2 regions of the Serratia nevei genome follow, and region 1 is predicted to be linked to the other one. Evidence: predicted binding sites of a transcription regulator. Region 1 holds the regulator's gene; the other holds the start of a gene.
What was found. Region 1 encodes LexA, which represses DNA repair genes until DNA is damaged. Its sites were predicted from a motif close to TNCTGTATGTACATACAGNA; they were not measured.
Positions count from the first base shown of each region.

Region 2: the regulator LexA is predicted to act here: its motif matches at 14,530-14,549, upstream of V8N38_RS16710 (DinI-like family protein).

Region 1 is NZ_CP149940.1:4,838,134-4,854,230, reverse strand. Features, by position in the region: gene plsB (glycerol-3-phosphate 1-O-acyltransferase PlsB) at 1-946, opposite strand, end outside; gene V8N38_RS23185 (diacylglycerol kinase) at 1,096-1,464, shown strand; gene lexA (transcriptional repressor LexA) at 1,567-2,175, shown strand; gene dinF (MATE family efflux transporter DinF) at 2,277-3,614, shown strand; gene V8N38_RS23170 (CsbD family protein) at 3,930-4,139, shown strand; gene zur (zinc uptake transcriptional repressor Zur) at 4,242-4,754, opposite strand; gene V8N38_RS23160 (acyltransferase family protein) at 5,296-6,306, opposite strand; gene V8N38_RS23155 (RNA polymerase sigma factor) at 6,867-7,412, opposite strand; gene V8N38_RS23150 (tetratricopeptide repeat protein) at 7,431-7,964, opposite strand; gene dusA (tRNA dihydrouridine(20/20a) synthase DusA) at 8,167-9,177, shown strand; gene pspG (envelope stress response protein PspG) at 9,335-9,553, shown strand; gene V8N38_RS23135 (quinone oxidoreductase) at 9,855-10,838, opposite strand; gene dnaB (replicative DNA helicase) at 11,006-12,430, shown strand; gene alr (alanine racemase) at 12,448-13,527, shown strand; gene V8N38_RS23120 (transporter substrate-binding domain-containing protein) at 13,572-14,339, opposite strand; gene V8N38_RS23115 (Lrp/AsnC family transcriptional regulator) at 14,555-15,028, shown strand; gene V8N38_RS23110 (amino acid aminotransferase) at 15,109-16,097, shown strand, end outside.
Region 2 is NZ_CP149940.1:3,471,922-3,488,018, forward strand. Features, by position in the region: gene V8N38_RS16635 (FGGY-family carbohydrate kinase) at 1-880, opposite strand, end outside; gene V8N38_RS16640 (ABC transporter permease) at 889-1,878, opposite strand; gene V8N38_RS16645 (sugar ABC transporter ATP-binding protein) at 1,875-3,365, opposite strand; gene V8N38_RS16650 (ABC transporter substrate-binding protein) at 3,420-4,337, opposite strand; gene V8N38_RS16655 (zinc-binding dehydrogenase) at 4,473-5,540, opposite strand; gene V8N38_RS16660 (LysR family transcriptional regulator) at 5,826-6,779, opposite strand; gene V8N38_RS16665 (M20 aminoacylase family protein) at 6,919-8,100, shown strand; gene V8N38_RS16670 (ABC transporter substrate-binding protein) at 8,123-8,911, shown strand; gene tmaR (PTS system regulator TmaR) at 9,070-9,387, opposite strand; gene V8N38_RS16680 (FUSC family protein) at 9,548-10,615, opposite strand; gene V8N38_RS16685 (N-acetylmuramoyl-L-alanine amidase) at 10,710-11,477, opposite strand; gene V8N38_RS16690 (helix-turn-helix transcriptional regulator) at 11,654-12,400, shown strand; gene V8N38_RS16695 (SDR family oxidoreductase) at 12,435-13,544, opposite strand; gene V8N38_RS16700 (hypothetical protein) at 13,803-14,009, shown strand; gene V8N38_RS16705 (DNA polymerase III subunit theta) at 14,064-14,252, shown strand; gene V8N38_RS16710 (DinI-like family protein) at 14,564-14,812, shown strand; gene V8N38_RS16715 (hypothetical protein) at 14,805-15,044, shown strand; gene V8N38_RS16720 (hypothetical protein) at 15,072-15,878, opposite strand; gene V8N38_RS16725 (sialate O-acetylesterase) at 15,882-16,097, opposite strand, start outside.

The DNA.
Region 1 (16,097 bases):
AGGACAGCAGCAGGTAGTCCATGTGGCTGCGGTGGCAGGGCACGTAGACGATCTCGTGGCCGTCCTGCGCCAGCTGGCGCACGCGCTCGGCGTTGGTGACGTTGATGCCCTGATACAGCCGGTTCCAGGTCCAGCTCAGCACGCGGTCGGACAGGCGCACGGTTTCGTAGGAGAAATCGGCGGCGATCTCTTCCATCAGCGCGATGGCGTTCTGCTGGGCCTTTTCGTGCGAGATCTTCTTGCTGCGCGCTTCGTCCTCGACCGCTTTTTCGATCGCTTTGGACGCCAACAGCTTGTTGAACAGATCCTGGCGGGCCGGCAGGCTCGGGCCTACCGCGGCCAGGCGCTGACGCGAGAAGTGCATGCGCGCCACGCGCGCCAGTTTCTGCGCGATGGTTTTATCCGTGCCGTGCTCGGTGGCCATGCGGCGCAGCGAAACGGTGTTGGAGAAACGCACGAAGCTGTCGCGGCCGAGCCACAGCACGGCGAAGAATTTCTGCACGCCGTTCAACAGACGCAGGTGCGGCGTGCCGTGGCCTTCGCGGCCCGGCGAGCGGCCGAACATCACCGAAACCGGCAGCATCTGAATGTCGAGATCCGGATTGCTGCGGTGCAGATCCAGATAGTCGTGGAACAGCTTTACCGACTCTTCTTTCGGGGTGTAGTAGCGGAACACGCGCGGGCCGTCGTGAATGAACACGTAGCTCGGCAGCACGGTGCCGTCGATCTCCAGCGAGTTGAGCGGATCGGGCAGATCCTGCGCCAGGCACTGGGTGCGCAGCGTCAGCAAATCCGCCTTGGAATTGTAAGGTAAAACATACAAAATCGGCCGTGAGGGATCCAACCCTAGCTCGGTAACCGGATCTGAAGGGATGACCTTACTTCTTACCAACAATTTAAGTGGTAAATTCAATATTTTATAATAAATTTTACGCCAACCTGACATAAACAACGTGAAGCCTCTTGTTAGCAATGCGCCGCAAGCATACCAGAAACCGGGTAGCAGATCTGTGGTGTTCGAAAACCGAGAGCCGTCAGCGCGGACTGTTCTAGACTCTTTTTATTATGACCGACCTCTGAGAAAGGCACGAAAACATGGCAAACCAAGCAACCGGACTGACCCGCATCATCAAGGCCGCCGGCTATTCTTATAAAGGGCTTTCCGCCGCCTGGCAGCACGAAGCGGCTTTCCGCCAGGAGCTGGTGCTCACCCTGCTGGCTATCATACTGGCTGTCTGGCTGGATGTGGGTGCGATAGCGCGCATTTTATTGATCGGATCGGTAGCGCTGGTGATGATCGTCGAGATCCTGAACAGCGCGATCGAGGCGGTGGTGGATCGCATCGGCAGCGAACATCACGAACTGTCCGGTCGGGCCAAGGACATGGGATCGGCGGCGGTGTCGCTGGCGATCGTGCTGGCGCTGTTCGTTTGGGGCACGGTCTTATGGCAGCATTTTGGCTGACGAAAGGCGCCTACTGACTGATTTTTATTTATTCTTCGGTTCCCAATCCGCGCTTACCTGTATATACTCACAGCAAGACTGTATAAACAAACAGGGGGCGGAATGAAAGCACTAACTACCAGACAGCAAGAGGTCTACGATCTGATTCGCGATCATATTTCGCAAACGGGCATGCCGCCAACGCGTGCCGAGATCGCGATGCGTCTGGGGTTCCGCTCGCCTAACGCCGCCGAAGAACACCTGAAGGCGCTGGCACGCAAAGGCGTGATCGAAATCGTCTCCGGTGCCTCGCGCGGTATCCGCCTGTTGATGGAAGAAGAAGAAGGGCTGCCGCTGATCGGCCGCGTCGCCGCCGGCGAGCCGCTGCTGGCGCAGCAGCACATCGAAGGGCACTACCAGGTGGATCCTTCCCTGTTTAAACCGAGCGCCGATTTCCTGCTGCGGGTGAACGGCATGTCGATGCGCGACATCGGCATTCTGGACGGCGATCTGCTGGCGGTGCATAAAACGCAAGACGTGCGCAACGGCCAGGTCGTGGTGGCGCGCATCGAAGACGAAGTGACGGTCAAGCGCCTGAAAAAACACGGCAACGTGGTCGAGCTGCTGCCGGAGAACAACGAATTCCAACCGATCGTGGTCGATCTGCGCCAGCAGAATTTCACTATCGAAGGGCTGGCGGTCGGCGTGATCCGCAACGGTGACTGGATTTAATCGTCGCACTCTCAGTGCCGCCTCTTGTATCAATCGCCCCTGTTCTGGGGCGTTTTTGTTTCTGACCTTGCCCTTCGCCACTGCTACGGGAACATCTCATCATGCGCTTGATTTCCGCCTTCACCAGCGACACCGATAAAGCCCTGTGGCGCCTGGCTCTGCCGATGATTTTCTCCAATATCACCGTACCGCTGCTCGGGCTGGTGGACACCGCGGTGATCGGCCACCTCGACAGCCCGATCTACCTGGGGGGCGTCGCGATCGGCGCGGTGGCGACCAGCTTCCTGTTCATGCTGCTGTTGTTCCTGCGCATGAGCACCACCGGCCTGGCGGCGCAGGCGCTGGGGGCACAGAACCCGCAGGCGCTGGCGCGCGCCTTTATGCAGCCGCTTCTGCTGGCGCTGCTGGCCGGGGTGGCGATCGTCCTGTTGCGCTATCCGCTGATCGAACTGGCGCTGCGGATCGTCGGTGGCAATGGCGAGGTGCTGGAACAGGCGCGGCGTTTTCTTGAGATCCGTTGGCTGAGCGCGCCGGCGGCGCTGGCTAATCTGGTGCTGCTGGGCTGGCTGCTCGGCGTGCAGTATGTGCGTGCGCCGGTGATCCTGCTGATTGTCGGCAACCTGCTGAACATCGTGCTGGATATCTGGCTGGTGATGGGCCTGGGCTGGAACGTGCGAGGGGCGGCGGCGGCAACCGCCATCGCCGAATACGCCACGCTGCTGCTCGGCCTGTGGCTGGCGTGGCGGGTGATGTGCCTGCGCGGTATCACCCTGCCGATGCTGCGCCAGGCCTGGCGTGGCGATCTGCGTCGGCTGCTGGCGCTTAACCGCGACATCATGTTGCGTTCATTGCTGCTGCAGCTGTGCTTTGCATCGCTGACCATCTTCGGTGCTCGCCTGGGAAGCGACGTGGTGGCGGTCAACGCGGTATTGATGAATCTGCTGACGTTCACCGCCTATGCGCTCGACGGCTTCGCTTATGCGGTGGAAGCCCATTCGGGCCACGCCTACGGTGCCCGGGACGACAGCCAGCTGCGCAAGGTGTGGCACGCGGCCTGCAGGCAGGCAGGGCTGGTCGCGCTGGCCTTCGCCCTGGCGTATGCCGTTACCGGCCAGCAGATCGTGGCGGCGTTGACCTCCTTGCCGGAGCTGCGTGCGTTGGCCGCCCACTATTTACCGTGGCAGGTCATCCTGCCGCTGGTCGGGGTGTGGTGCTATTTGCTGGACGGCATGTTTATCGGTGCCACGCGCGGTGCCGAGATGCGCAACAGCATGGCGGTGGCTGCGGCGGGATACGGTCTGGCGCTGTTCAGCGTGCCGCTGCTTGGCAACCACGGACTCTGGCTGGCGCTGGCGGTGTTTCTGGCGCTGCGCGGTCTGGCACTGGGCTGGATTTGGCACCGCCATCAGGTGCGCGGCAGCTGGTTTGCCGCACGCTAAACCGCACGCCTTGTTGGGTTAATTATTAATTTTTCTTATGTTTTTATTCATGTTTGCTTACATGTTTTCAGCCTGGTTTTGCCCGGCTTAGTTTGTTGTTTGTTGGCGTTTTTTATGTTTATTTCATTTCTTAATGGTTTTTTATTCTGTCATATGGCTTTTTTATTTCCATGTTTAACTATAATGAATCATGTGGCTGGCGAATGAAGGGGAGAGATATTCCTTAAGGTGAAGGGCATATCGGCCAGAAAAATTTCTGGTTAACCCCGGCCGGCGACAGGGATCACTGATTCACCACAGGTTAACGGAGAGACTATGAATAAAGATCAAGCCGACGGTAACTGGAAGCAGCTTAAAGGCAAAGTGAAGGAAAAATGGGGCAAGCTGACCGATGACGATCTGACGGTCATCGAAGGGAAACGCGAACAGCTGGTCGGCAAAATCCAGGAGCGCTACGGTTACCAGAAAGAGGCGGCCGAGAAAGAGGTGAAAGCCTGGGAAGATCACACCAAACACCGCTGGTAATTTGCAGGGCCGCCATTGAAGGCGGCTTGCCCAACTCAGGCCGGCGTCGCTCTCATCCTCTGGCGCCCCGGCCGCAGGTACAGGGAGGTACCTGACTTCGTCTTACTTCTTCTTGATGGCGATGCTGTGATCGTGTTCGGCGCAGTCATGCTTGCTGTCGCACGCCTCAACCTCCACGCAGCCGGCGCACAGGCCGTGCGCTTCCACCACGCTGTGCCGCAGCGCAAATCCGGCTTCCTGCGCCAGCTTCTGCAGCGTTTCCTCTACGCCTTCGGTAGTGCGTTCGGTCACCTGGCCGCAGCGGTCGCAGATAAACAGTGCGGACGTGTGCATCGGCTGTTCGAAGTGGTGGCACAGCACGTAGCTGTTGGCGGACTCCACTCTATGGATAAACCCTTGCTCCAGCAGAAAATCCAGCGCGCGATAGACCGTCGGCGGCTTGGCTTGCGGTTCGGCGACGCGCAGCAGATCGAGCAGGTCATAAGCGCTGATTGCACCGGGTTGCTGAGTCATCAGACGCAGCACTTCCAGCCGTTGCGGCGTCAATCGCACATTGCGTTGTTGGCAGAGGCGTTCCGCCTGCGCCAGCAGCTTTTCCTGGGTGGTTGAGTTCATCGCAAATATCCCGGTACGTAAAAAAGCCGATTTTACCATGATTACGGCGAATCGCCGAGAGTTGCCCCCTTTTCCCCTGAGGATTGCGCAGGGAAAGGCGCGCTGAGTGCGCTAAAAGAGAGATGCATCACAACTTTTTCCCTCCACCGGGCGGCAAATCAACGTTGCCGATTTTAGCGCTGGAGAGCCGCTGGCGAGAGCGGTATAACGCGCTTCACCCGCGTGACGAACAGGAGCCTTGTGTGATGACGGACCTGGAGTACGACAGCGCGATGAAGAACTGGTCTCTATGTGTGGCAAGATGTGGACAAAATTGGTGATAGAGGATTTTTCGCGCAGGGGTCTAGTAATAATTATTTAAACGTGCAGTGACAGATTTATTAATAATATTCTTATTGGGTGTATTGCTTATTGTGATCTTTTTTGTCTTTTTTTGAGAGGGGTTAATGTTGGCTGTGTTTATGGGGCGTGAGACTGAGGGATGTGCTAATAAAGATGATAGCCACTTAATTTAAGTGGCTATCAATCATTTTTATGTCAGTTAACGATGTATTCTTTTTTCTATTTTTTCATACAGGAATATACCCAGAGTTGCAGAGGCGAATATTGTTATTAAACCTGCTAACAGACATATCCACATACTTGATGTGTTTTTGGTTATAATCCCGTAAGCCAGAACTATAAATGAGTGACTCAAATATATTGTGTATGAAGCATCACCAATTTTTAAGAGGCTTTTCCTTCCCTGGTCAATCGGCAAGATAAAAATCAGTATCAATATACTTAACACGTAATCTATAATAACTGGTTTGTCAATGTAGGTTGCTATTAGTATAAGTAGGGTTGCAATTACCCACAGGGTATGGTTTTTTGTTTTTGTCAATAATTTGGTTATAACATCTTGGTTCTTTTCTAATAATATCCCTGCAACGAAAAGCAAAAGTAGCCAATTTGAGAAGAATATATTTAATTCGCTCAATGGGAATAGGTTTAATTGTGAAATCACTACTAATGCCGAAAAGAACACGAGTAGTAACATTGGCATGATTTTTTTATTTATTCCTAACATTATAAAAAATGCAAATGTTATATAAAAAAACATTTCGTATCTTAATGTCCACGCTTGAGTCAAGACTGGTGGCGTTATTTTATCATCAGTTACACCATAAGGTATTAGGATGTATGAACATATTATTTGAGAAAGGCTATAGTGGTGGGAGCGCATAGCTAGGCCAATAGCCCATAGCGCAATAAATATTGAAAGATATATCCAATATAAAGGATATATCCTCTTTATCCTTTTTTGTATAAATATCTTAGCATATGAAATGTCGAAATTTTTATTTTTTGTCGTATAGGACATTATATAACCACTAATGGCAAAGAAAACATATACGCCTATATTTCCCATGTTGATTGTTTTCTTTAACATTGTATCAATAAAGTCAATACCTGTAGACTGGTAGAGTGAGAATTGCGTTACAGTATGGTCTATGACGACAAGCATTGCTGCTATCGCCCTAGCGTACTGTAATGATTCTAATTTCTTCATGATTGCCTTTTTAATGGTTACGGTTAGTGATTTCAAGCGCTTGAGTTAACAACCTGATTTTCATCCTGAAAACTTGATTCTAACTCAGATTATACAGTAATTTTATCTTGCTAAGAGCTCCCTTGATTAAAGTGTGCCGTTGCATTCTCAATGGATTAGTTAACTATCAATAATGACTGCTCTGATGTTTAATAGTGTTAAATAATTTAATTTTGAGTATTTTTTCTTGAACGAAATTTATTAACTAAAGTTAAGCGAAAATATATATGTGCTTGTATTAGTCATTAAATAATGGCTGGATATAAATAAATAGCAAAGATAGTAAAGTAGTGAATGTAAATTTTCCAGCTTTTTCTTTGTTTTAGGAATAACCTTAACTTTATCTTTTGGCGGTGATAAGGCAATAGTGTCAGAATATTTACAATGGTAAAGGTAACCGGTTCTAGGCATTGTTACCTTGTGGTTCTTTGGGCAACGAACAATAAGCCTCGCTAGTGAAGCCGTGCCGGGTTATCCGCACGTTGGAATAGGGCGTTCAACACGGATCGGCGGCCTGCGGTTTATCGGCGAGTGCGGGGCAAGGGGGAAGGATGGCTCTCCTTACGGTGCGAATCGTCGGTTTGCCGCTGTCGGTCATCGGCCAATGCCAGGCGTGCGGCCGCCAGGCGGCTCATAACGGTGCCGAGCGGCACCGCCAGCACGTTCGCCGCTTCTCGGTAGGACAGCCCTTCGACATACACCAGAAACAGCGCGTTGCGCTGAGCCGGTGGCAGCCGGCTGATGCGCCGCATCACTTCATTGAGCCAGACCGGCTGTTCACCGTTGTCCGCATCGCCAAGCTCTTCCGCCGCCATGCAGCCTTGCCCTTGGCGAAGATGCTGGGCGCGAACTTCATTGAGCCAGATGGAGTGCAAGATGGAAAATAACCAGCGATCCAGGTGTGAACCGGGGGTGAATTGCGCAGCGCGCTCCAGCGCACGCACGCAGGTCGCTTGCACCAGATCGTCGGCAATGTCCCGCCGGTGCGAGAGCACCAGCGCGTAGCGCCACAGGCGGGAGAGATAGTGGCCGAGTTCATCGCGTATCGCATCGCCGCTGATAGTCACCTCCGCAGGCGTGTCGGATCAAGATTCCGGTTGGTGATCGATGGCCGCCGCCAGATCGCGGTACTCCTCGCATCCGGTGCCGCACAGCGACTGAATCACCTGCAGCTGCTGGCGTGCCAGATCGGGCCGGCCTTTCTGCATATAGGCTTCCCCCAGGTACTCGCGCACTTTAGGGTATTTCGGATTGAGGGCGACTGATTTTAAATAATAGCCGATCCCCTCATCGGTGCGGCCAAGTTTGCGCGTGGCGTAGCCGCGGTAATTCAGCGCAACGGCGGTGTTGGGATCTTTCAGCGTGTTGAGCACATCGAGCGCTTCCTGATAGCGGCCGCTTTTTGCCAATGCATAGGCGTAATTGGTGCGGTCGGCGTCGCCGACTCTGCCGCCTTTATCCACCATGCAGGTCTGGGTTTTGCTGTCGTAGACCTGCCCTTTCGGACAGGTAGGCGGGGTTTGATTGCTGCCGTCGCCACCCATCGCCAGCGCTGCACCGGAAAACAGCAGACAGCCGGCAATGGTCGATGCCAGCAGACGTTTAATGAAGCTGTTCATGGTCGTGTCCTCAAGGCAGAGGCGCCGTGCGCGCCCGTAATGAGATAACACCTGAACGAGCGGGTTTATTCGCTTTATCCCCGCTTATTTTTGCCGGCGGCAAGCGGGTTTTCCCAACGGCGCCGATTGTCGTTATAATAGCCGTTTGCGGCCGCGCGCCGTTCGTTAAACCCAGACAGACTCAGGTAGCCAGTAACTCAGCATGACGAAAGACAACCACGCCCCAACCTACGCCGCCAATCGTTTCTCCATCGCGCCGATGCTCGACTGGACCGATCGTCATTGCCGTTACTTCCACCGCCTGCTGACCAAGGAAACGCTGCTGTACACCGAAATGGTGACCACCGGCGCGATCATTCACGGCAAGGGCGACTACCTGGCCTACAGCGAAGAAGAGCACCCGGTGGCGCTGCAGCTGGGCGGCAGCGATCCGGCCGCGCTGGCGCACTGCTCCAAACTGGCGGAGCAGCGCGGTTACGACGAGATTAACCTCAACGTCGGCTGCCCGTCCGATCGCGTGCAAAACGGCATGTTCGGCGCCTGTTTGATGGGGCAGGCGACGCTGGTCGCCGACTGCATCAAGGCGATGCGCGACGTGGTGTCGATCCCGGTGACGGTGAAGACCCGCATCGGCATCGACGATCAGGACAGCTACGCCTTCCTGTGCGACTTTATCCAAACCGTCGCCGGGCGCGGCGAGTGCGACATGTTCACCATCCACGCGCGCAAGGCCTGGCTCTCCGGCCTCAGCCCGAAAGAGAACCGCGAAGTGCCGCCGCTGGACTACCCGCGCGTTTATCAGCTGAAGCGGGATTTCCCGGCGCTGACCATCGCCATCAACGGCGGGGTGAAAACGCTGGAAGAGGCGCAGCAGCATCTGCAGCATCTGGACGGCGTGATGATGGGGCGCGAGGCGTACCAGAATCCGGGCATCCTGGCGCAGGTCGACAGCGAACTGTTCGGCGCGCAGACCGCAGTGCCGGACAGCGTGGCGATCGTCGAAGCGCTGTATCCGTATATCGAGCGCGAGCTGTCCAACGGCACCTATCTCGGCCACATCACCCGCCACATCCTCGGTTTGTTCCAGGGCGTGCCGGGCGCGCGCCAGTGGCGTCGCCACCTGAGCGAGAACGCCCACAAGCCGGGTGCCGATGTGCGGGTGGTGGAGCAGGCGCTGGCGCTGGTGCGTCAGCCGCGTGTGGAAATGGCGTAACCCACAAAATTTTTGACCAACAGTTAGTCTTTTTCACCAGGCATTCGGCGCGTTGCCGGATGCCTGCCCCATCTTTTCAATAGGTTAGCCCTTCCGCCATTCTGGCACGCTTCTTGTAATTCCCTCAGCAGATACGTTGTATTGCAAAGGAGCAATCATGTTGGAAATCTTCTTTCTCATTGGCTTTGTGGTGATGCTGATGGTGACCGGCATCTCGCTGCTGGGGATCTTCGCTGCGCTGTTGGTGGCGGCGGCGTTCATGCTGTTGGGCGGGTTGTTCGCGGTGGTCATCAAGCTGCTGCCGTGGCTGATTTTGGCGGTCGTCGGGGTATGGATTTACCGGTCGATGCAGAAACCGCAGGCCAGACGTTACTGATTTTTTGCTGAATAATCAGTCAGTCGCGATGAAACTTGCACAACTTGCCGCCCCGCTAATGCGGCAGCGATCACAGCTTGGCAGTTTTGCCGCGCGATGTGGCACATAAAGCGTGTTTTTTGCCGGACGGGGCTGTTAGGATGTTTGTCGATGCAGTGATGCGACCGATTTCATCACCGTGAGAGACAACCAAAATTCGTGTTGCTGAAGCAACCCCCCTGTCTCTGGCGGACTCTGCTCTACCCCTACAAAACGCAGTAACAGAAAGGGCTCCGTAAGGAGCCCTTTTCTTTTGCGGCAATTAGGGGATCAGCAGGCTGGAGCCGCTGGTGCCGCGGCTTTCCAGCACTTGGTGCGCCCGCTGGGCGTCGGCCAGCGCAAATTTCTGCTCGTCTTTCACCTCCACCCGAATGGCGCCGCTGCCGATCAGCGAGAACAGCTCGTTGCTGGCGTACTGCAGCTCGGCGCGGTTGGTGATGTAGCCGTTAAGGGAAGGGCGGGTGACGTACAGTGAGCCCTTCTGATTCAGCAGTGCCAGATCGACGCCGGTCACCGGGCCGGAGGCGTTGCCGAAGCTGACCATCAGGCCGCGCCGTTTCAGGCTGTTGAGCGAGGCCTGCCAGGTGCTTTGCCCCACCGAATCGTACACCACGCCAACCTTCTCGCCGTGAGTCAGCTCGGCCACCCGCTGGGCGATATCCTCTTTGTGGTAGTTGATGGTGGCCCAGGCGCCGGCCTGTTTCGCCAGCGCGGCCTTTTCGTCGGAGCCGACGCTGCCGATCAGGCGCGCGCCCAGCGCTTTGGCCCATTGGCAGGCGATCAGCCCAACCCCGCCGGCGGCGGCATGGAACAGGAACACTTCACCCGGCTGCACGTCGTGGGTCTGGCGCAGCAGGTAGTGCACCGTCAGCCCTTTGAGGAAAGAAGCGGCGCCCTGCTCAAAGCTGAGGTTGTGCGGCAGCAGCGCCACTTTTTCTTCCGGCACGTTGTGGACTTCGCTGTAGGCGCCGAGCGACGACTGCGCATACACCACCCGGTCGCCCGGTTTGATCGCGCTGACGCCGGCGCCAACCTTGACCACCACGCCGGCCGCCTCGGTGCCGAGGCCGCTCGGCAGGCTCGCCGGGGCGTACAGCCCGCTGCGCACATAGGTGTCGATGTAGTTGATGCCGATCGCCTTGTTCTCGATCTGCACTTCGCCGGCGGCGGGATCGAGCGGTGTAAAATCAACGTATTGCAAGACTTCCGGCCCGCCGGTGGCGGAAAACTGAATGCGCTTGGCCATATCGTTACCTCGTTTGAGTGTCTGATTTCACCCTATTCTTTTTAGTATCGGAGATCCAGTTCACCCGTGCGGGATTCAATACCTTTTTTGCATCGGTTATGACGCAAAAATCACGTATACTCTCGCGTCAAGATCCTTCATTCGCAACCGGATAAAGACTACGTTTCATGGCAGGAAAAAAACCAACCAACAAAACAAACGCGGACGAAACCAGAGAGCGTTCCAGAGATCGTCAGATGGAAGGGCTGAAGATGCCGCCGCACTCGCTGGAGGCCGAGCAGTCGGTGTTGGGCGGTTTGATGCTGGATAACGAGCGCTGGGACAACGTGGCGGAGCGCGTGGTCGCCAACGACTTCTTCAGCCGCCCGCATCGCCTGATCTTTACCGAGATGCAGCGTCTGCTGGAGATGAGCAAGCCTATCGACCTCATCACCCTGTCCGAATCGCTGGAGCAGAAAGGCGAGCTGGATTCGGTCGGCGGCTTCGCCTACCTGGCCGAGCTGTCGAAAAACACCCCGAGCGCCGCCAACATCGGCGCCTACGCCGACATCGTGCGCGAGCGCGCGGTGGTGCGCGAGATGATCTCGGTGGCTAACGAGATCGCCGACGCCGGCTACGATCCGCAGGGGCGCAGCAGCGAAGACCTGCTCGATCTGGCGGAATCTCGCGTATTCCAAATCGCCGAGAACCGCGCCAGCAAAGACGAAGGCCCGAAGGGCATCGAGCGCATCCTGGAAGACACCGTATCGCGTATCGAGCAGCTGTATCAGCAGCCGCACGACGGCGTGACCGGGGTCGATACCGGCTATCAGGACCTCAACAAGAAAACTGCGGGCATGCAAAAGTCCGATCTGATCATCGTCGCCGCCCGTCCATCGATGGGGAAAACCACCTTCGCCATGAACCTGTGCGAAAACGCCGCGATGACCCAGGAAAAACCGGTGCTGATCTTCAGCCTGGAGATGCCCGGCGAACAGATCATGATGCGTATGCTGGCGTCGCTGTCGCGCGTGGATCAGACGCGCATCCGTACCGGCCAGCTCGACGACGAGGACTGGGCGCGCATTTCCAGCACCATGGGTATCCTGCTGGAAAAGCGCAACATGTACATCGACGACTCCTCCGGCCTGACGCCGACCGAAGTGCGCTCTCGCGCGCGGCGCATTTTCCGCGAGCACGACGGGCTTAGCCTCATCATGATCGACTACCTGCAGCTGATGCGCGTGCCGGCCCTGTCCGACAACCGTACGCTGGAGATCGCTGAGATTTCGCGCTCGCTGAAGGCGCTGGCGAAAGAGCTGCAGGTGCCGGTAGTGGCGTTGTCGCAGCTGAACCGAAGCCTGGAGCAGCGCGCCGATAAGCGCCCGGTCAACTCCGACCTGCGTGAATCCGGCTCTATCGAGCAGGATGCCGACCTGATTATGTTCATCTATCGTGATGAGGTGTATCACGAGAACAGCGATCTGAAAGGGATCGCGGAAATTATTATCGGTAAGCAGCGTAACGGCCCGATCGGCACCGTGCGCCTTACCTTTAACGGCCAGTGGTCGCGTTTCGACAACTACGCGGGGCCACAATACGATGACGAATAATCAGCTAAGGAACTGAAATGAAAGCGGCAACCGCTGTAATCGACCGCCGCGCTCTGCGACATAATCTGCAACAGGTGCGCCGCCAGGCGCCGCAAAGCCGCCTGATTGCCGTTGTGAAAGCAAACGCTTATGGACATGGCCTGCTGGAAACAGCACACACCCTGCAAGACGCCGACTGCTACGGCGTGGCGCGCATCGGCGAAGCGCTGATGCTGCGTTCCGGCGGCATCGTCAAACCGATCCTGCTGCTGGAAGGCTTCTTCAGTGCCGAAGATCTGCCGGTGCTGGTGGCGAACAACATCGAAACCGCGGTGCACAGCATCGAACAGCTCGAAGCGCTGGAGCAGGCCGAGCTGGCGCGTCCGGTGCCGGTGTGGATGAAGCTCGATACCGGCATGCATCGGCTGGGGGTGCGCCCCGAACACGCGGAGGCGTTTTATCAGCGCCTGTGCGCCTGCCGCAACGTGGCGCAGCCGGTCAATATCATGAGTCACTTCAGCCGCGCCGACGAGCCGGAATCCGACACCACGTTGAAACAGATCGCCTGCTTCGAGCAGTTCGCGCGCGGCAAACCGGGCCAGCGCTCGGTCGCCGCGTCCGGCGGCACGCTGCTGTGGCCGGACGCCCACAACGAGTGGGTACGCCCCGGTATTATTTTGTACGGCGTGTCGCCGCTGGATAACGGCAGCGGCGCCGAGCATGGGCTGCAGCCGGCGATGACGCTGAAGTCCAGCCTGATCGCGGTGCGCGAGCACAAGGCCGGCGAAGCGGTCGGCTACGGCGGCACCTGGGTCAGCCCGCGCGATACCCGGCTGGGCGTGGTGGCGATGGGGTACGGCGACGGCTACCCGCGCAGCGCGCCGACCGGTACGCCGATCCTGATCAACGGCCGCGAAGTGCCGATCGTCGGCCGGGTGTCGATGGACATGATTTCGGTCGATCTCGGGCCGGCCGCCGCCGATAAGGTGGGGGATGAAGCGGTTCTGTGGGGGCCGGCGCTGCCGGTCGAGCGCATCGCCGTCTGCACCGGCATCAGTGCCTACGAGCTGATCACCAAGCTCACGCAGCGCGTGGCGATGGAATACATCGGCGACTGAAACGCCGCAGGGGCCGACGCGCGTCGGCCCCGTTTCTCAGCGGGTTACTTCTTTACCGCCAACCACTTATCGATAATCTTCTGATATTCGCCGGTCGCCTTGGCCAGGTGCAGCCACTGATCCACATACAGTTTCCAGCTCAGATCGTCGCGCGGCAGCATGTAAGCCTTCTCGCCGTACTGCATCGGTTTGGTCGGATTCACCGCGCACAGCTTCGGATAGCGCTTCTGCTGGTACAGCGCCTCGGAGGCGTCGGTGATCATCACGTCTGCCTTGCGGTCCACCAACTGCTGGAAAATGCTCATGTTGTCGTGCGTGAGCGTCAGTTTGGCCTTTGGCAGATAGGCGTGCACGAAGGCTTCGTTGGTGCCGCCCGCCGGTTCCAACAGACGCACCGACGGTTTGTTGATCTGCTCGAGAGTGCGGTATTTCTTCACGTCGGTGCAGCGCACCAGCGGGATTTTGCCGTCGGTATCCAGCTTGTCGGCGAAGAACACCTGCTTTTGCCGCTCCAGCGTGACGGAGATACCGCCCATCGCAATGTCGCACTTGCCGGAGGTGAAGTCCGGCGTCAGGGTTTTCCAGCTGGTCTTCACCCACTTCACTTTCGCGCCCAGGCTCTTGGCCAGCGATTCCGCCATGTCGATATCGATGCCTTCATAGCTGCCGTCTTCCTTGAGGAAGGTATAGGGCTTGTAGTCGCCGGTGGTGCAGACCTCCAGGGTCTTTTGCTGCAGCACCTTATCCAGGTGGGATTGCGCGCCGGCGCTGCCGGCGGCGAGCAGCAGCGCGAGAGGGAGTAACTTTTTCATCTGGCGTCCTTTTTATACATTCGTGGTTTTATGCGTTACTTCGCCGTTAATTGTCGTTTGCCTGCATGAGTTAGCCGTTTTTTATGCCGCTTACCGGCGAAAACGCCGGGCGTTGCTGCTGTACGCGATTTAAGCGCCAGGGTGTGACGTCGGCAACGGTAAAAAAACTGGTAGGCTGTAACGTCAACATTTATTAACACAGTTTACAGGTGGCTATGTACAACATTGACGATTTTGATATGAAAATCCTGACGCTGTTACAGGCCAACGGCCGTCTGACCAATCAGGAGCTGAGCGAGCTGGTGGGGCTCTCCGCCTCCCAGTGTTCGCGGCGGCGCATCAGCCTGGAGCAGGCGCAGCTGATCCGCGGCTACCACGCGCGGCTGGCGCCGGAGGCGGTCGGCCTGGGGCTGGTGGGGCTGATCGAAGTCAGCCTGATCACGCACGCCCAAGAGCAGATCGACAGCTTTCATCAGATGCTGGAGGAGGTGGATGCGATCCTCGACGCTTACAAGACCACCGGCGACGCCGATTACCTGCTGAAAGTGGCGGTGGCGGACCTGCCGGCGCTGAGCGAATTCATCAGCCAGACGCTGTCGCCGCACAAAAGCGTGGCGCATATCAAAACGGCGGTGGTGCTCAATCGCATCAAGGAAAACGGTTTATTGCCGGTGGCGCGAGAAAGCTAAAACCGAATGCGGTTTTCCGTCTATATTAGGAACGTAACGCTGTGCCCAAACCACAATAAATAAACCAGGAGAAAAACCCCGTGTTCCAGAACGTTGACGCCTATGCCGGCGATCCCATTCTGTCGCTGATGGAAAAATTCAAACAAGACCCGCGCGCGCACAAGGTGAACCTGAGTATCGGCCTGTACTACGATGCGCAGGGCATCATTCCGCAGATGCGGGCGGTCGCCGCGGCGGAGGCGCAGTTGAACAGCGTCGAGCACGGCGCCTCGGTATACCTGCCGATGGAAGGGCTGCAACCCTACCGTTCCGCCATCCAGCATCTGCTGTTCGGCGCGCAGCACCCGATGCTGCAGCAGGGGCGCATCGCCACCATTCAGACCGTCGGCGGTTCCGGCGCGTTGAAAGTGGGCGCCGATTTCCTGAAAAGCTACTTCCCGGATTCGCAGGTGTGGGTCAGCGATCCGACCTGGGAAAACCACGTCGCCATCTTCAGCGGCGCCGGTTTCAAGGTGAATACCTACCCGTATTTCGACAGCGAAAGCCTGGGCGTGAAGTTCGACGCCATGCTCGCCGCGCTGAAACAGCTGCCGAAGCACAGCATCGCGCTGCTGCACCCGTGCTGCCACAACCCGACCGGTTCCGACCTGACTCCTGCCCAGTGGGATGAGGTGGTCAAGGTGATCGCCGAGCGTGAAATCATTCCGTTCCTCGACATCGCCTACCAGGGCTTCGGCGGCGGCATGGAGCAGGACGCCTACGCCATTCGCGCCATCGCGGCGGCCGGCCTGCCGTGCCTGGTGAGCAACTCGTTCTCGAAGATCTTCTCGCTGTATGGCGAGCGCGTCGGCGGCCTGTCGGTGGTGTGCGAAAGCGAAGAGGCGGCCGGGCGCGTGCTGGGCCAGTTGAAGGCCACCGTGCGCCGCAACTACTCGAGCCCGCCGAATTTCGGCGCGCAGCTGGTGGCCAAGGTGCTGAACGACGCCCAGCTGAAAAACCAATGGCTGGACGAAGTGGAGAGCATGCGCACCCGCATTCTCGAGATGCGTCACGCGCTGGTGGACACCCT
Region 2 (16,097 bases), 1.4 Mb from region 1:
AATAGCGGCCGTCGATGCAGTAGCGCCCCCAGGCGTAGGGGTAATCGGCGGGAATGATGCGCTCGGTCACGCAGGTGGCGATCGACCAGGTGCCCGCCACCGCGCTGAGCGTGCGATCGTCGGCCACGCCGGAGCTGAGCGCCGCGCCCACCACGTCGAACAGGCCGCCGTACACCGCGGTGCCCGCGCGCAGGCCACACTGCGCCGCCGCAGCGGCCGTCACCCGCCCGGCCAGCTGCGCCGAGCCGATCGTTGGCGCGGTCTTCTCCTGCGCCTCTTCGATGCCGAAGGCCGCCATCAGCGCCGGATCGTAAGCGCCGCTGTGCTGATTGAACAGGTTGCTGCCGGAGATGTTGGTCACCTCGGCCGCCGCCTCGCCGGTGAGGCGAAAGCGCAGGTAGTCGTGCGCCATCAGGATGCGATCGACAGCGGCGTATTGCGCCGGTTGCCGCTGCTTCAGCCAGCGCAGCAGCAGCGCCGGGTGGCTGGGCCACAGCGGCTGCAGGCTGCGCGGGTAGGTCTGCGCGTCCACGCCGACGCGGCGCAGCTCAGCCACCGTGGCCGCCGCGCGGTTGTCCGAAGAGAGGATGCCGTTGCCGACCGGTTTGCCGTGGCGGTCGATGGCGTACAGCCCTTTGCCGTGCGCCGAAAAGCTGACGCCGCGCACCTGCCCGGCCGCCAGCCCCGCCGCGTGCAGCGTCTGGCGGATCGCCGCGCAAACGTCATCCCACAGCGCGTCCATATTGCGTTCGCTGAAGCCCGGCTGGGCGGCAATCGCCGCGCCGTCGCGCTCGGCGATCGCCAGCTCTTCGCCGCTTGCCCGGTACAGCCCGGCCTTGATCACCGTGCCGCCGACGTCTATGCCAAGAAAGACTGACATCGCGCCTCCTATTTGCGCCGCACAGAGCTGAGGTAGATGGCGGCCAGGATGATGCCGCCCTTCACCACGTTCTGGATATACGGCGACACGTTCATCAGATTGAGGCCGTTGTTGAGCACCCCGAGCATCATCGCCCCCACCAGCGTGCCGACGATGGCGCCGCGCCCGCCGGAGATCGCCGCCCCGCCCAGCACCACCGCGGCGATGGCGTCCAGCTCGAAGCCTTCGCCGGCGTTGGGCTGCCCGCTCATCAGGCGCGAGGTCAGCACCAGCCCGGCCAGCGCGGCGGTCAGGCCGCTGATCACGTACACCAGCATCTTGTAGCGCGGCACGCGGATGCCGCTCAGGCGCGCCGCCTCTTCGTTGCCGCCCATCGCGTAGACGTAGCGGCCGAACGGCAGCTGGTTGAGCATCAGCCAGGCCAGCACATACACGCCGAGCATGATCAGGATCGGCACCTGGATGCCCAGCACCGTGCCGCGGCCGAAGAACGAGAAGACGTCGGGCAGGCCGGAGATCGGGTAGCCGCCGGTATAGAGCAGCGCCAGGCCGCGGGCGATGCCCATCGACGCCAGGGTGACGATGATCGGCGGCATGCGCAGATAGGCGATGCAGGCGCCGTTGGCCAGGCCGAACAGCGCGCCGACCGCCAGCGCCGCCACCATCGCCAGCGGAATGGGCACCGCCGCCAGCATCAGCCCGGCGGCGACCGAACCGGCCAGCGCCATCACCGGCCCCACCGAGAGATCGATGCCGCCGGTCAGGATGGCGCAGGTCATGCCCACCGCGATGATGGCGTTGATCGACACCTGGCGCGCCACGTTGGTCAGGTTGTTGACGCTGAGGAAGCTGTCGTTCAGCAGGCTCATCAATACGAACAGGACAACGAAGCCGATAAACGGCAAGACCGCCGGGTGATGCAGCAGTTTTTCCCAGCGCTTGCCGAGGCTGGGGCCGGCGGCGCGGCGCGCCACGGCGGGTTGTTCAATTCCGATCATAGGGCACTCCCGGTCGCGTGAAGCATGATGTGGTTGGATTCGATGTCGTCGCCGGTCAGCTCGGCGACGATGTGGCCGCCGCGAAACACCAGCACGCGGTCGCACACGCCGATGATCTCCGGCAGTTCGGAGGAAATCATGATGATGGAGATGCCCTGCTGGGTCAGTTGCTGCATCAGCTGGTAGATCTCGGCCTTGGCGCCCACGTCAATGCCGCGCGTCGGCTCGTCGAAGATCAGGATGTTGCAGTCGTTGTTGAGCCAGCGGGCGATCACCACCTTCTGCTGGTTGCCGCCGCTCAGGGTGCTGACGGAGGTATCGGCGTCCGGGGTTTTCACCCCCACGGCGCGGATCAGCCGCTGCACCACGTCGCGATCCTTACGGGCGCTGACGAAAATCTTGCCGCGCCGGTGGTGCCGGTTGAGGGTGATGTTCTGCGCCACCGAAAACGGCAGCACCAGGCCCTCGGTTTTGCGGCTCTCCGGCAGCAGGCCGATACCCTGCGCCAGCGCCTGCGCCGGGGAGCGCAGCGCCGCCGGTTGGCCGCCGAGGCTGACGCGTTTGCGGTGGCAGCGGCTGGCGCCGATCAGCGCCGAGACGGTCTCGGTGCGCCCGGAGCCCACCAGCCCGGCGAAGCCGAGGATCTCGCCCTTGTGCAGGTGGAAGCGGTCGGTCGCGCCGTGCTTCTCGCGCTGGATCTCCGCCTCCAGCAGCACCGTCGCGGTATCGACCGGGTGCTGTTTCGCCGGGAAGGCGTTCTCGATTTTTCGCCCGACCATCAGCCGCACCAGCTCTTCCACGTTGGTGTCACCGGTGGCCAGCGTTTCGATGTAGGCGCCGTCGCGCAGTACGGTGATGCGATCGCAGATGGTGAAGATCTCGTCCAGGTGGTGCGAGATAAACACCATGCCGACGCCCAGCAGACGCAGATCGTTCATCACGCTGAACAGGTGTTCGGCCTCGCCCGGCGTCAGCGTGGCGGTCGGTTCATCCAGCACCAGCACCCGCGCCTCCAGCGACAGCGCCTTGGCGATCTCAACGAACTGCTGCTGCGCCACGCTCAGCTGCTCCACCGGGCAATCGAGATCGATAGTCACCGTTAGCCGCTTGAAGATCGCCTCGGCCTTGCGCCGCATCGCCCGCCGATCCAGCAGGCCCCAGCGGTTCCGGATCTCCCGGTTGAGGAAGATGTTGTCGATGGCGCTCATGTAGGGAATCAACGAGAACTCCTGAAAAATAATGCCGACCCCGGCCTCGATCGCCTGGCGATAGTTGTTAAAGCGGCGCTGCTCGCCGTCGATAAAAATATCGCCCTCGTCCGGCTGATAGATGCCGCACATGATTTTTACCAGCGTCGATTTGCCGGCGCCGTTTTCGCCCAGCAGGGCGTGCACTTCGCCGCGTTGAATGGCCAGATCGATGCCGTCCAGCGCCTTCACGCCGGGAAAGCTCTTTTTTATTCGCTTCAGTTCCAGTAAAGGTGTCACCGCATAGCCCTCCGCGCCGAACGCCCCGCCGCAGCGGGGCGAACCCGGCCGCTGTTACCAGCTAAAGCCGGCCGCATTGCTGCGGTCGATCAGCTTCACTTTGACCGGCACGGTTTTCGGCACCGTGGCGCCCCAGTAGCGGGCCAGCGCAATGCCGAGCGCGATGCGCAACTGGTCGCGCGGGAACTGCGCCGAGGTGGCGATAAACGGCGAGTTCGGCTTGAGGATCTCTTTGATGGCTTCCGGCTGGCCGTCGACGCTCACCAGCTTGACCTTGGCGCCGTTGCTTTCGATCGCCGCCAGGGCGCCGAGCGCGCCGACGTCGTTGACGCTGAAGATGCCCGCCAGATCCGGCGCCGACTGCAGCATGTTTTCGGTCACGGTCAGCGCGGTGTCACGTTCCTGCTTGCCGTTTTGCTTGGTGACGATCTTGATGTCGGGGTATTTCTTCATCGCCGCTTCAAAGCCGCGCACGCGCTCCAGGATCGGCACCACCGGGATGCCGTCGAGGATCGCCACCTTGCCTTTGCCGCCCAGCGCTTTCGCCAGGTATTCACCCGCCTGGAAGCCGGCGTCGTAGTTTTCCGAGCCGACGAACGAATCCAGCGGCCCTTCCGCCTGCGCGTCGATCGCCACCACCACCGCGCCGGCCTTATGAGCGGAGATCACCGCCGACTGCACCCCCACCGAATCGGTCGGGTTGATCAGCAGGATATCCACCTTCTTCTGCAGCATGTCTTCCACGTCGCCGATCTGTTTGGCGACGTCATGGCGCGCATCGGCCACGTACACCTTGGCGCCGATATCCGCCGCCGCCTGATCCAGCGCCTGCTTCATGGTGACGAAGTAGTCGTTGTTCATTTCCTGGAACGACATACCGATAGTGATTTGCTTGGCCAGCGCCCCATGGCTGGCCGCCAACATTCCACCGGCGACGATAAAAGGTAAGGTCTTTTTGAATAATGAAAACATAGCCAATTCTCCTGTAGGGAAGCTTCTTGTTGTGGTTATCAGAGCAACAGCATGTCTTTACGTTTGGCCGACCGGCCGGCCCCTCATTGCGAGCGGGCCGGCGATCGTGACTGCAACAGCGGTACGGCGGGAGGGTCAGGGAACCAGGATCACCTTGATGGAGTCGGTCGAGTCCGCCAGGGCGAAGGCTTCGTCCCAGTCGTTCAATGAATAGCTGTGGGTAACCACGCCATTGGAGGTCACCAGCCCGCGCTCGAACAGATCGATGGCGATTTCGTAGCTGTAGGGCGCCAGGTGCGCGCCGCGAATGTCCAGCTCTTTGCGATCGCCGATGATGGACCAATCGACGGTGGTTTCCTTGCCGAACACGCTGAACTCCACGAAGCGGCCCAGCTTGCGGATCATCTGCAGCCCCTGGGTGACGCCGATCGGCGCGCCGGTGGCCTCGATGTAGACGTCGCAGCCGTAGCCGCCGGTCAGCGATTTGACGATCTGGTCGGCGTCTTCCTTCAGCGGGTTAATCACCACGTCGGCGCCAAATTCCTTCGCCAGCGCCAGCCGCTCGTCGATGGCGTCGATCACGATCAGTTTCTTCGGCGTTTTCAGGCGCGCCACCTGCACCATGCACAGCCCGAGCGGCCCGGCGCCGGCCAGCACCACCACGTCGTCCAGCTGGATGTCGCCGCGCGCGACGGTGTGGATGGCGCAGGCCATCGGTTCAATCAATACCGCGTCTTCATGGCTCAGGCTTTCCGGGATCTTGTGCACGATGGCGTTCTCGGAAAAGCGCATGTACTCCGCCATGCCGCCCTCCGCCACGTCTTTTTGGAAACCGTAAATGTTATGCGTCTCACACATCCAATAACTGCCGGATTTGCAGTAGCGGCACGCCCAGCACGGCACGATCTGCTCGGCGATCACCCGCTCGCCGAGCCGGTATTTGCCTTCCGCGCCCTCGCCCAGCGCGGCGATGCGGCCGTAAAACTCATGCCCCGGCACCACCGGCGGTTTGACCCACGGGTTCTCCCCCCAAAACATCTGTGCGCCGTTCTTGCACTTGCAGTCGCCGGCGCAGATGCCGCAGCCTTCCACCTTGATCACCAGCTCGTGTGCCTTCGGCAGCGGCGTGGGCACCTGTTCGAAACGATAGTCCTGCGGGCCGTGGCAAACGACCGCGCGCATTTTTTCCGGCAACTGGCTCATCTCTTCCTCCAATACACTCGTTAAACGCTTGAATTTTCTTAATGTTGACGTTGTCATTTTTATCCAAAAAAAAACAACAAACGTTATAAAGTGATAAATTTCAATTGATTAATCATAAAACACCCAGGAAAACTCAAAATGACAACGTGAACATAGAGCGACATATAACCAAAGCTGCAAAAATAATTATTTGAGCAAAATCACATATCGTTAACATTGCGACTAAAAATGCTACAAATGCGGATCGCGATCCCATTTACGGGATCGGCGATCCGGGGGGATCCGCTAAATCAGCAGGCGCACGCGATCGTAGATCTGGCGATCTTCCGGCCGCGACGATCGCGCCTGCTGGCGCAGGGTGCGCACCAGCGTGTCGATAAACGCATGGGCGGCGGCGCTCAGAATGCTGTTACGCCGGGTGACGATATTCAGCTGCGCCGGCTGGCAGCTCTCCCGCAGCGCCAGCGGCTGCACGCGGGAGGCGAACTGCGGCAGCGCGACGATCGGCCGCGGGCACCAGGTACACATCTCAGCGGACTCCACCAGCGCCTGCAGCATGCCGAACGAATGCGCCTGGATAATGCGCTGGCGCGGCAGGCGCGCGCCGTGGCGGTGAAACACCTCGTCGAGCAGCGCATCGAAACTTTCCGGGGTATAGCTCATCACCCAATCCTGCTCCAGCAGCTGATGCAGCGAGGTACTGTGCGCCAGCGGGTGGCCGCGCCGCACCATGTACGCCGTTTCATACTCCAGCAGCGGCTCGCAGTGGAACTCCTGCGGCGCCGACGACGCCGGCAGCGGCGTAATGGCAAAGTCCATCGTGCCCTCGCGCAGCTGCGACTGGGCGTTGGCCATCAGGCTTTCCGACAGTTCCAGCCGCACCGCCGGCACCTTGCTGCGAAACGCCATCACCGCCGGCGGCAGCACCGTCAGCATCAACCAGGGGGTGATCGCCGCCTTGACCAGATCCGCCGCCCGCCCGCGCAGCGCCGCCATTTCCCCCTGCGCCTGCTCCAGCTGATTCAACACCAGCCGGGCGTGCGCCAGCAGGGTTTTGCCGTAGGGGGTAAAGCCCAGCCCGGTCGGGGTGCGGATCAGCAGCGGCAGCGCCTGTTCCTGCTCCAGTTCGCGCAGCGCGCGGGTCACCGCCGCCTGCGACAGCCCCAGATGCCGCGCCGCCGCGCGAATGCTGCCGCTGTCGGCGCTGGCCACCAGCGCCTGCAGTTGGTGCAGTTTCATGTTCACCTCCTGACAATCATTGGTTGTCAGCATAACCGAACGGCGGCTACCCGGCAAAAACGGAGTTTGCTAGTCTCGATGCCTATCCCTCTGCCCCGTTCCGTGCCCGTTGGTCGGGACTCTTTTGCCGGAGACCGTGATGAACCCTTCACTCGTACTGCCTGAGATCGCCGCCGTTCATGATGAGATGGTCGCGCTTCGCCGCCACATTCACGCCCACCCGGAGCTGGGCTTCCAAGAGTTCGCGACGTCGGCTCTGGTGGCGCAGCGGCTGGAGGAATGGGGTTACCGCGTCACGCGCAGCGTAGGACAAACCGGCGTTGTCGCCACACTGCAGCGCGGGCCGGGAAGATCGCTCGGCATCCGCGCCGACATGGACGCCCTGCCGATTGCCGAAACGACCGGCTTGCCGCACGCCAGCACCCATGCCGGGGTGATGCACGCCTGCGGCCACGACGGGCACACCGCCATGCTGCTGGCGGCGGCGCGCTATCTGGCGCAGCAGCCGAACTTCAGCGGCACGCTGCACCTGATCTTTCAGCCGGCGGAAGAAGGCGGCGGCGGCGCCAGAGTGATGATTGAAGACGGCCTGTTTGAGCGCTTCCCCTGCGACGCGGTGTTCGCCATGCACAACGTGCCCGGCTTCCCCACCGGCCACCTGGGCTTCGCCAGCGGCCCCTTCATGTGCTCGGCCGATACGGTACACATCACCCTGCACGGCCACGGCGGCCACGGCGCGGTGCCGCAGAGCACCGTCGATCCGGTGGTGGCCTGCGCGGCCATCGTCATGAGCCTGCAAACCATCGTGGCGCGCAATATCGATCCGCAGGAAACGGCGATCGTCACCGTGGGGGCGATGCAGGCCGGCCAGGCCGCCAACGTGATCCCGGCGACCGCCACCCTGACGCTCAGCGTGCGCGCGCTGACGGCGGCGGTGCGTGAGCGGCTGGAGCAGCGCATCACCGAGCTGGTCACGGCGCAGGCCGCCAGCTTCGGCGCCCGCGCGGAGATCGACTATCAGCACGGCTACCCGGTGCTGGTGAACCACCCGGCAGAAACCGAGCTGGCGCGCGCGGTGGCGCTGGAATGGGCCGGAGAGAGCCGGGTTATCCCCACGCTGCGACCGTTCACCGCCAGCGAAGATTTCGCCTTTATGCTGGAGAAGTGCCCGGGCAGCTACATCTCGATCGGCAACGGCCCCACCACGCCGGGCAATTCTCTGCACAACCCCGGTTATGACTTCAACGACGACGGTCTGTCGCTGGGCGCCACCTACTGGGTCAAATTGGTCGAGCGCTTTTTGGCTCGCCCTGCGGTTTAATCGCCAACGCTGAGGAAATGACATGAAAACCATCAAAGGGCTGTTGTTGTTGCTGCCGCTGGCCGCGAGCTTTCCCGCGCTGAGCGGTGAATTCAGCGGCAAAGTGATCAAGCTGGGCATCGATCCCACCTTTCCACCGCTGGAATATAAAACCCCGCAGGGCAAGCTGACCGGCTTCGGCGTCGATATCGCCCAGGCGCTGTGCGACCAGATGCAGGCCAAATGCGTGTGGGTAGAAAGCAGCTGGGACGGCATGATCCCCGGCCTGCAGGCGAAGAAGTTCGACGCCATCGCCTCGTCGATGACCATCACGCCGCAGCGCCGGCAGCAGATCGCCTTCTCCAGCAAGGTCTCCAACGCCCCGGCGCGGCTGGTGGCGCATAAGGGCAGCAACCTGCAGCCTACCGTCGCCTCCCTGAAAGGCAAATCGGTCGGCGTGCAGCAAGGCTCCAGCCAGGAGGCCTACGCCAACGCGCTGTGGCGCCCGGCCGGCGTTAACGTGGTGGCTTACCAAAGCCAACAGGAAGTGAACGAAGATTTGGCCAACGGCCGGCTGGATGCGTCGCTGCTGGCCAGCGTCAGCGCCAGCGAGTTCTTCAAAACGCCCGGCGGCAAAGATTTCGCCTTTATCGGCGCCGAGCTGACCGACAGCAAATACTTCGGCGTCGGCGACGGCATCGGGGTGCGCAAAGACGATACCGCGCTGCTGAACGCCTTCAACGCCGCGCTGCAGGCGATCCGCGCCAACGGCACTTACAAGAAAATCAACGACAGGTATTTCGACTTCGACATGTACGGCGCGGAGCAGTAACCAGCGTTCCCCGGCGGTCACCTGCAGATCCTGCAGGATGGGGAGGCGCCTTCGGCCGCCGGGGAACGCCCCAACGGAAACGGCAGTGTCGGCAAGAACGGAAAATCAGGCGGGATAAAGATGCGGGCCAGGCAGGACGCTCGGCCCGCTAAAGCGGGTTACTTCACTTCGCCCATCGCTTTCAGCTTTTTGGACAGCTCGCGGCGTTCTTTGGACAGATCGGCATTTTTGATGATGTAGTCATCAACGCGATCTTCGTAGTCGCTGCGCATGTTGGCGATGATGCCCTGAATGTCTTCAATGCTCATGCCGGGCTTGATGTACTCACTCAGGTTGTCGAGCAGCAGCACGCGCTTCTGGTTATCACGAATTTTCTTTTCGTTGTCGACGATCTCGCGTTGCAGTTTGTTTTTGCGGCGGAACATACGCACAAACTCCAGCACGTCCTGGAAACTCGGCTTATTTGCATTATCCATCTTTATACCCTTGCTTTAGTAATACACAGATTCATTTGCTTACGGCCACATGGCACCAAGATACAGGTTTGTGGCGGTCCGGCACAACAGTGATTGCCTTATCTTACCCACTTTGCCCCGGCGGCCAAAACCCAAAGCGCCGCCTTCATGATCTGACCCCTTATTCGCGCCCGGCGGCGGTGCAGACCTGGAGCAGATCCCCCAGCTCTTCCAGCTGCTGCGCCAGCTCCATGCTGAGCCAGACATAGCCGTAAATCGGCGCTTCGCCGTGCTGGCCGAGGCTGACCTCTTGCATCAGCGTTTTCAGCTCGCCGGCGATCTCCGCCAGCTGCCCCACCGCCGCCTGCCGATGCGCCTGGGGCCCTTCGCGCATCAGCACCGCCAGCGATTCCAGCGAGCTCAGCGTCAGCAGCTGGGTGCTGCGCAGCGTGCGGGCGTTCAACATGATGAAGTGCGTTTCACGCGAGGCCCAGTAGGCGTCGGCCATCAGCTCCAGCGTGCACACCAGATTGCGGCTGAGGGTTTGCACCGCCTCGAACACCGCTTTGGGGATGCGGGTTTCCTTGCTGGCGGGCACGATCAGGCTGCGCAGCTTCACCACCTGATTCAGCAGGTCCTTGAGCTGCGGCTCCAGCCGCGGCCGCTCAATGACGTTCGGTGAAAAATATGCGCCGTAGAGGCGGGCGGCGGTTTGCAGGCAGTCCGCCATCTGCATGCGCCACAGAATATAGGCGCGCTGTGGGTAGATGCTGGTGAACAGCAGCGCCAGCAGCGAGCCGAAGATCACGTCGCCGCTGCGCCACAGCGCGGTATGCATGTCGCCGGCGCCAGCGCCGCACACCACCGCCAGCGTGATCCCCACCAGCAGCGCCATATACGGCCGTTTGCCCAGCGTCAGGTAGCCGCAGACGAACATCACCACGCCGCACCAAGCCAGCATCAGCGGCAGCGAATAGAGTTCCAGATACAGGGCGATCAGGCCGGACGCGGCGCCGAACACCGTGCCGGCAATGCGTTGCAGCGCCCGCTGCAGCACGTTGCCCCAAAACGAGATCGGCCCCATCACCACCACCAGGGTGATCAGCGGCCAGGTGCCTTCGGGCACCGCCAGCAGGCGGATCAGCAGAAAGGTCAGGATAAACGCCAGCCCAATGCGCACGCCGTGGACGATGCGATAGTGGCGGTAGGTCAGCAATTCAAGGGAAGAGATTTTTCGATCGAGGCGCACGATGCCTCCGATAAAGACCAGCCAGGCCGCTATTTTAGCGGAGGAAGCCCGGCAAGGAAAAGGCGAATGAGGCGTCCCCCATTCGCGATCAGGCTCAGGCGACGTACTTGTCGACCAGCGCGCGCAGAACGGCGGCGGTTTCGACATCCATCACGCCATCATACTTCTGCTGGCGGAAATGCAGTTGGAACGCGCGCACCAGCTGGCGATAGCCTTCTGCGGTATTGGCCGCCGAGGTGTCGTAGCCGTATTGGGCGAACAGCTTCAGCAGCTCGGCCTGCGCCGGCAGCCCCTGGCGGCAGTATTCCTGCTGGCGCTGCTGCTTGGTCGCCTCGTCATACCAGGCACCGACGCCGGCCTGATACAGCTGCTGCCACGGGAACTGCGGGCCCGGATCGCTCTTGCGGCCCGGGGCGATGTCGGAGTGCGCCACCACGTTCACCGGCGAGATGTCCGGGTAACGCTGCAGGATGTTTTGCGCCAGCTGGGTGACCGCCTCGATCTGCTGCGGGTTAAACGGCGGGAAGGTGATGTTTTCACCGTCGCCGCTCGCCAGGTTGACGATCTCGATGCCGATCGAGGTGTCGTTGATATTGCTGCGGGTGCCCCACTGGCTGGTGCCGGCATGCCAGGCGCGCTCGTTCTCGTCCACCAGGTTGAAAATGCGCACGCCGCTGAAGCCGGCAGCCTGATAGGTGGCCTCGGCCGGATCCGGCACCAGATAGTGCGCGCTGACCGATTTTCCGGTCAACGACTTCACCGAGTCGGCAAAGTTTTGCGCCGTGTAGTGCAGCACCAGAAAGCGCACGCGGTGGCCGAAGCTGGCGACCGATCGGTAGCTATTGTAATCAATCTTGTACATCGTAAAGTCCCTCTCTCGTTTGATTTCACTGAGCGGCCTCTCATCATGACAGGCCACTCCGCACAGGTGAACCTTTGGCCCACCCTTTTTGTTTTAGCTAATTGCTAAATTATGCGCAAGTGTTTTTTAGCAAAACCGTTATTTACCTTTTTGCTAAAGAGTGCGATCATCGAACAATGGAAACTAAAGAAATCAGGCGCAACAATCTGCGCGAATTGATGGCCCGCTACGCCCGGCAAGGCGTCAACCAGAATGAGTTCGCCACGCTGGTTGAGTCTTCCGCGCCGACGCTGAGCCAAATCATCGGGGAAAAATCCTCCCGCAATCTTGGCGACAATCTGGCCAGGCGGATCGAGGCCAGGCTGAATTTGCCCAAGGGCTGGTTCGACGTGTTTCACGAAAAGCAGCTGGTGCGCCCGTTTGACAACGTGGCGGCGGAGTCGGACTTCCAGCCCGCCCGTTTGAAACCGGTGGTATGGGAAGATACCGAACAGGACAAGGAAGAGTTTGTGGAGATCCCGCTGCTGGATATTGATTTTTCCGCCGGCGACGGCTGCTACGAAATCGTCGATCGCGAGGAGTTTTCGCTGATCTTCCGCCGTTACTACCTGCACAAGATGGGGGTGGCGGTCAACGCCGCGCGTATTATTCGCATCTCCGGCTCCAGCATGGAGCCGCGCCTGCAGGACGGCGACGTGGTCGGCATCAACACCGACGACACGCGCATCCGGGAAGGCAAGACCTACGCCATCCGCCACGGCAATTTGCTGCGGGTGAAGGTGCTGATCGAGCAGCCGGACGGCGGCGTCATCATCCGCTCCCTCAACCGGGAAGAGTACCAGGACGAACACCTCAGCTATCAGCAGCGCAAAGAGCAACTGGTGGTGCTCGGCCGCGTCTTCTGGTCCTCTTCGTCCTGGTAGCGGAACAACCTCGGGCGCCCGCTGCGCCCGGCGGTTATTTGAAGTCCACCACCATCTGCTGCTGGATAGACAGCCCGCGGGTCGACTGTACGCAGCCGGCGATGTAGTCGGTGAAGCGCGGCGGCTTCGGCATGCCCAGCTTGAGGATCTTCTCGTTGCTGAAGCGCACGTTGAGCATGGCGAACGATCCGTACAGGCGCATCGCTTTCAGCATCAGCCGCTCGTTGCACGGGCCGAAAATGTCTTTCAGCTGGCGGCGCATTTTCACCAGCGCGTCATACGTCACCTGCGCATACTCATCGCCCACCGGCGCTTTTTCCAGCGCGGCCGCCATGGCGTTGTCGATTTCGGCAAAGCTGACGCTGCTCTCCACGCCGGCGGAGATGTGATACACGTCGTTCTCCAGCGTTTCGCTGTTCATCAGCATCACCAGCGCATCCGCGCAGTAGTCCGCCGGGATCACGTCGATATTGTCCTGCAGCGAGCACATGAATTTGCGCAGCATCAGCGCCATGCCGAACACCCAGAAAATGCTGCTGGAAGGCTGGCAGCCCAGGCGGGTGTGCCCCACCACGATCGACGGACGAGCGATGGTCAGCGGCATTTGCGGGCAGCGTTGGCGCATCAGCTGTTCGATGGTGGATTTGGAACGCGTATATTCCACCAGGTGCTCGGCGTCTTCCTCAAACTCGCCGCTCTCCGCCACCAGCGAACCCGGCTCCGGCGAACAAGACATGGCGGTACCGACGTGCAGGAAACGTTTTAATCCCGGCACCTGCGCCATTCTTTCGGCAAAGGCCAGAGTGCCTTCTACGTTTACCTTCCAAATGAGCGGGTTATTACCAAATGAAGCAACGGCCGCACAGTTAATAACGTGCGTGACATTGTTAATACGTGCGTCAGTTAAAAAGTCGGCCGGCTCGGAAAAGTCGCCCAACAATATATTTTCTATCGTAATTTTAGACAGCAGGTTCGCATCGATATTAAACTTTTCCATATTCGTGCGAATACGGGCCAGCCCTTGCTGCGCATCATCGGCGCGCACCAGCAAAAGATAATTAATAGACTGATTTTCAATCAATAATTTTTCGAGAACTGCACCACCGAGAAAGCCGGTAGCGCCGGTCAACAGTAGCGTTTTCATAATTGTCACCCACATTGGCATTGAATGTGGAAGATTGTATCTGCGGATAATTAAACAAATATTAAATAGAATTACGGCGCCCCTACTCAATTTTCTTAATATTATCTTAAGGAATCTTTTGAAACATCCATCATGGATTTCGTAACAAAAGAGTCGGGCACGCATTGCGATTAATCCCTACTGTTTAAATACCATTGATGTAGCCCCTGATTTAATTTAACGGTCAATGTTATTTCTCTTCTCGTCCGTGGAGGACTTATGACCTATAACCAAAAAGCCTGGTTGGGGGTTTTGCTGCTGTGCACCCTGTTTTGGGTGGCGGTCATCGGCGGCGCCTGTTCGCTGTATAACCGGGCGGATCGCCTCAATGCACACCAGCCGCAGAGCGAGTTCGCCGCGCGCCACAGCCTGGCCCCCTGCTCGCAGCAAGGCGCCCAGGCGTCCACCGCCCCCCGGAATGGGTAGGGACAAGACCCGCTAACGATCCTATTATGCCCTAAGGTTAACAGGGAGATAACGATGGCTCGAAAGCTGGATAGCTTACCGCAGGCACAACGCGAAAAAATAGAAACCGATTTGCTGGCCATCAGCGTGATCTACAACGAGCGCTACGGCATCGCCTCGACCCAGGCGGAAACGGAACAACAGATCCCCGACCACCTGCTCCCCTACTTTCATCAACGGCTGGATTATTATCGCCGTGCGTAATTGCGCGCATTTCGCTAACCGCCGCTTGGCATCGCTCCCCACGCCGTTACAATAGGGGCATCTTGTATCCGCCACTGAAGAGACGCGATTTTGAGCAGCAAGGCAACGGCCACATTTTATATTCACGATTACAAAACAATTAATTTAATCTGCTGATATTATTGATTTTTTATTTTAAAAAAATTCATGTGGTACGCAATTTTGTACGCATCATTTTCTTCAATTCACCTCACGAAACCGGTTATTGCTTGACGTACACGAGTTCATCGAACAACATTACTGTATATGCATACAGTCATTCGAAGGTGCCAATGTTCGTAGAGCTGATTTTTGACCAACGTAATGTTAAAGGTTTGCCTGACGCGGCAGAGATAATCAAAGCAGAACTGACAAGGCGGGTACATCGGGTGTTCCCTGATGCAGAGGTGAAAGTAAAGCCGATGCAAACGAACGGACTCATTAGCGACGCTAACAAAAGCGACAGAGAAAAGTTAAATCGGCTTCTTGAAGATATGTTTGAAGAGTCAGAACAATGGCTGATGAGTGACATCTATGGGTAGCATTACCCTCGCCGGGCGACAGATTTTCGTTCTCAATGAGAATGACAGATACCCAGAGCCACAGCAGAACAGCCCACCTTTTTTCGCAATCCGCGAAGATGAAGAAGGCCAGCACTGGCTTTATGTGTGGCATAAAGGGCGCTGGCCGCTCGTCTCAGAAACGCCATTCGAGAACCAGGGCAAAGCCGTTGATGCGGCGCTCGCCTTCGACTTTGCCACGCTGTACAAATAGCCGGGTTCCCCCGGCTACAATGGTTGCTTAGATCGCATTCCAGCCATTCGCCGCAGCGATTTCTTGCATTCGCTTGTACATCAAATCGAATTCTGCGGCAGTTAGAGCGCGGTTGTAGACAGCATATGCGCCCATGATCGTGGTGCTGCTTTGAGTTAACCGGCTACCCATATTACCCACACGGATCGTATCCTTGCCTCGCAAATCACGAATCATAGTTAGATCCGCGTTGCGACGGTTCAGGGTGATGCCAACTGTCTTATCGATGATGTACCGACGTTTACTCGCAGTCTCCCCAGAGCCAAAATCCCCATTCCCGTCATAAATAGCGGCAAGGAATCGCCATGTTGCCGTATCCTCCGTCGCTGGCGGCGGGCTAGTGCCATTTGAAATGGAGACGTTATCAGATATAACTGTCGCTCCTGTCGGCGTGCCATCATAAACAGATGCGACAGCTGTGCGGTAGCCATTCTGCTCCATGATCAGTCCAGAGCCTGCGACAGTAACACCGGCTGCCGATGTGGTCTGGAATGTACCGATTAGATTGCAGGCGCTAAGCCCTGTAGGAGTCCAAATTTTATTTACACTAATATATGTGAAATTCTCCGTTTCATTAATATTAAGGTCGAGATAGCCAAACCTTCCCAATTTTGAGGATTTCGCATCTATGCGGATTGGGTTTCCGACAATTGTTGGCTGCACGCCACCTTCTACCAAGTTAATGCCCAGCATATCGCCGCCAAGGCCAAATGACACCAAACCCTCGCTAACAGGAACATCTATGGAAACTCCGGTAGAAAAAATAGAATCACCCATAACTAAATCAATAGCCATGTATTAGACCTCGCTACATTCAATTGTTTGGATAGCTGCAAATGTCGCCAGCGAATAATTTTTATTTACCAACTCTGGGATATTCTCTTGCGGATATTGGTTAGGCATCCCATACTCCCACTTGTTGTAAGCAACTTCACTCCCACTATCGCATATATTGTGCGTTCCGCCATGAGCGCTATCACCTAAAGTCACGGTAACTTTTCCAGTTAACTTTCT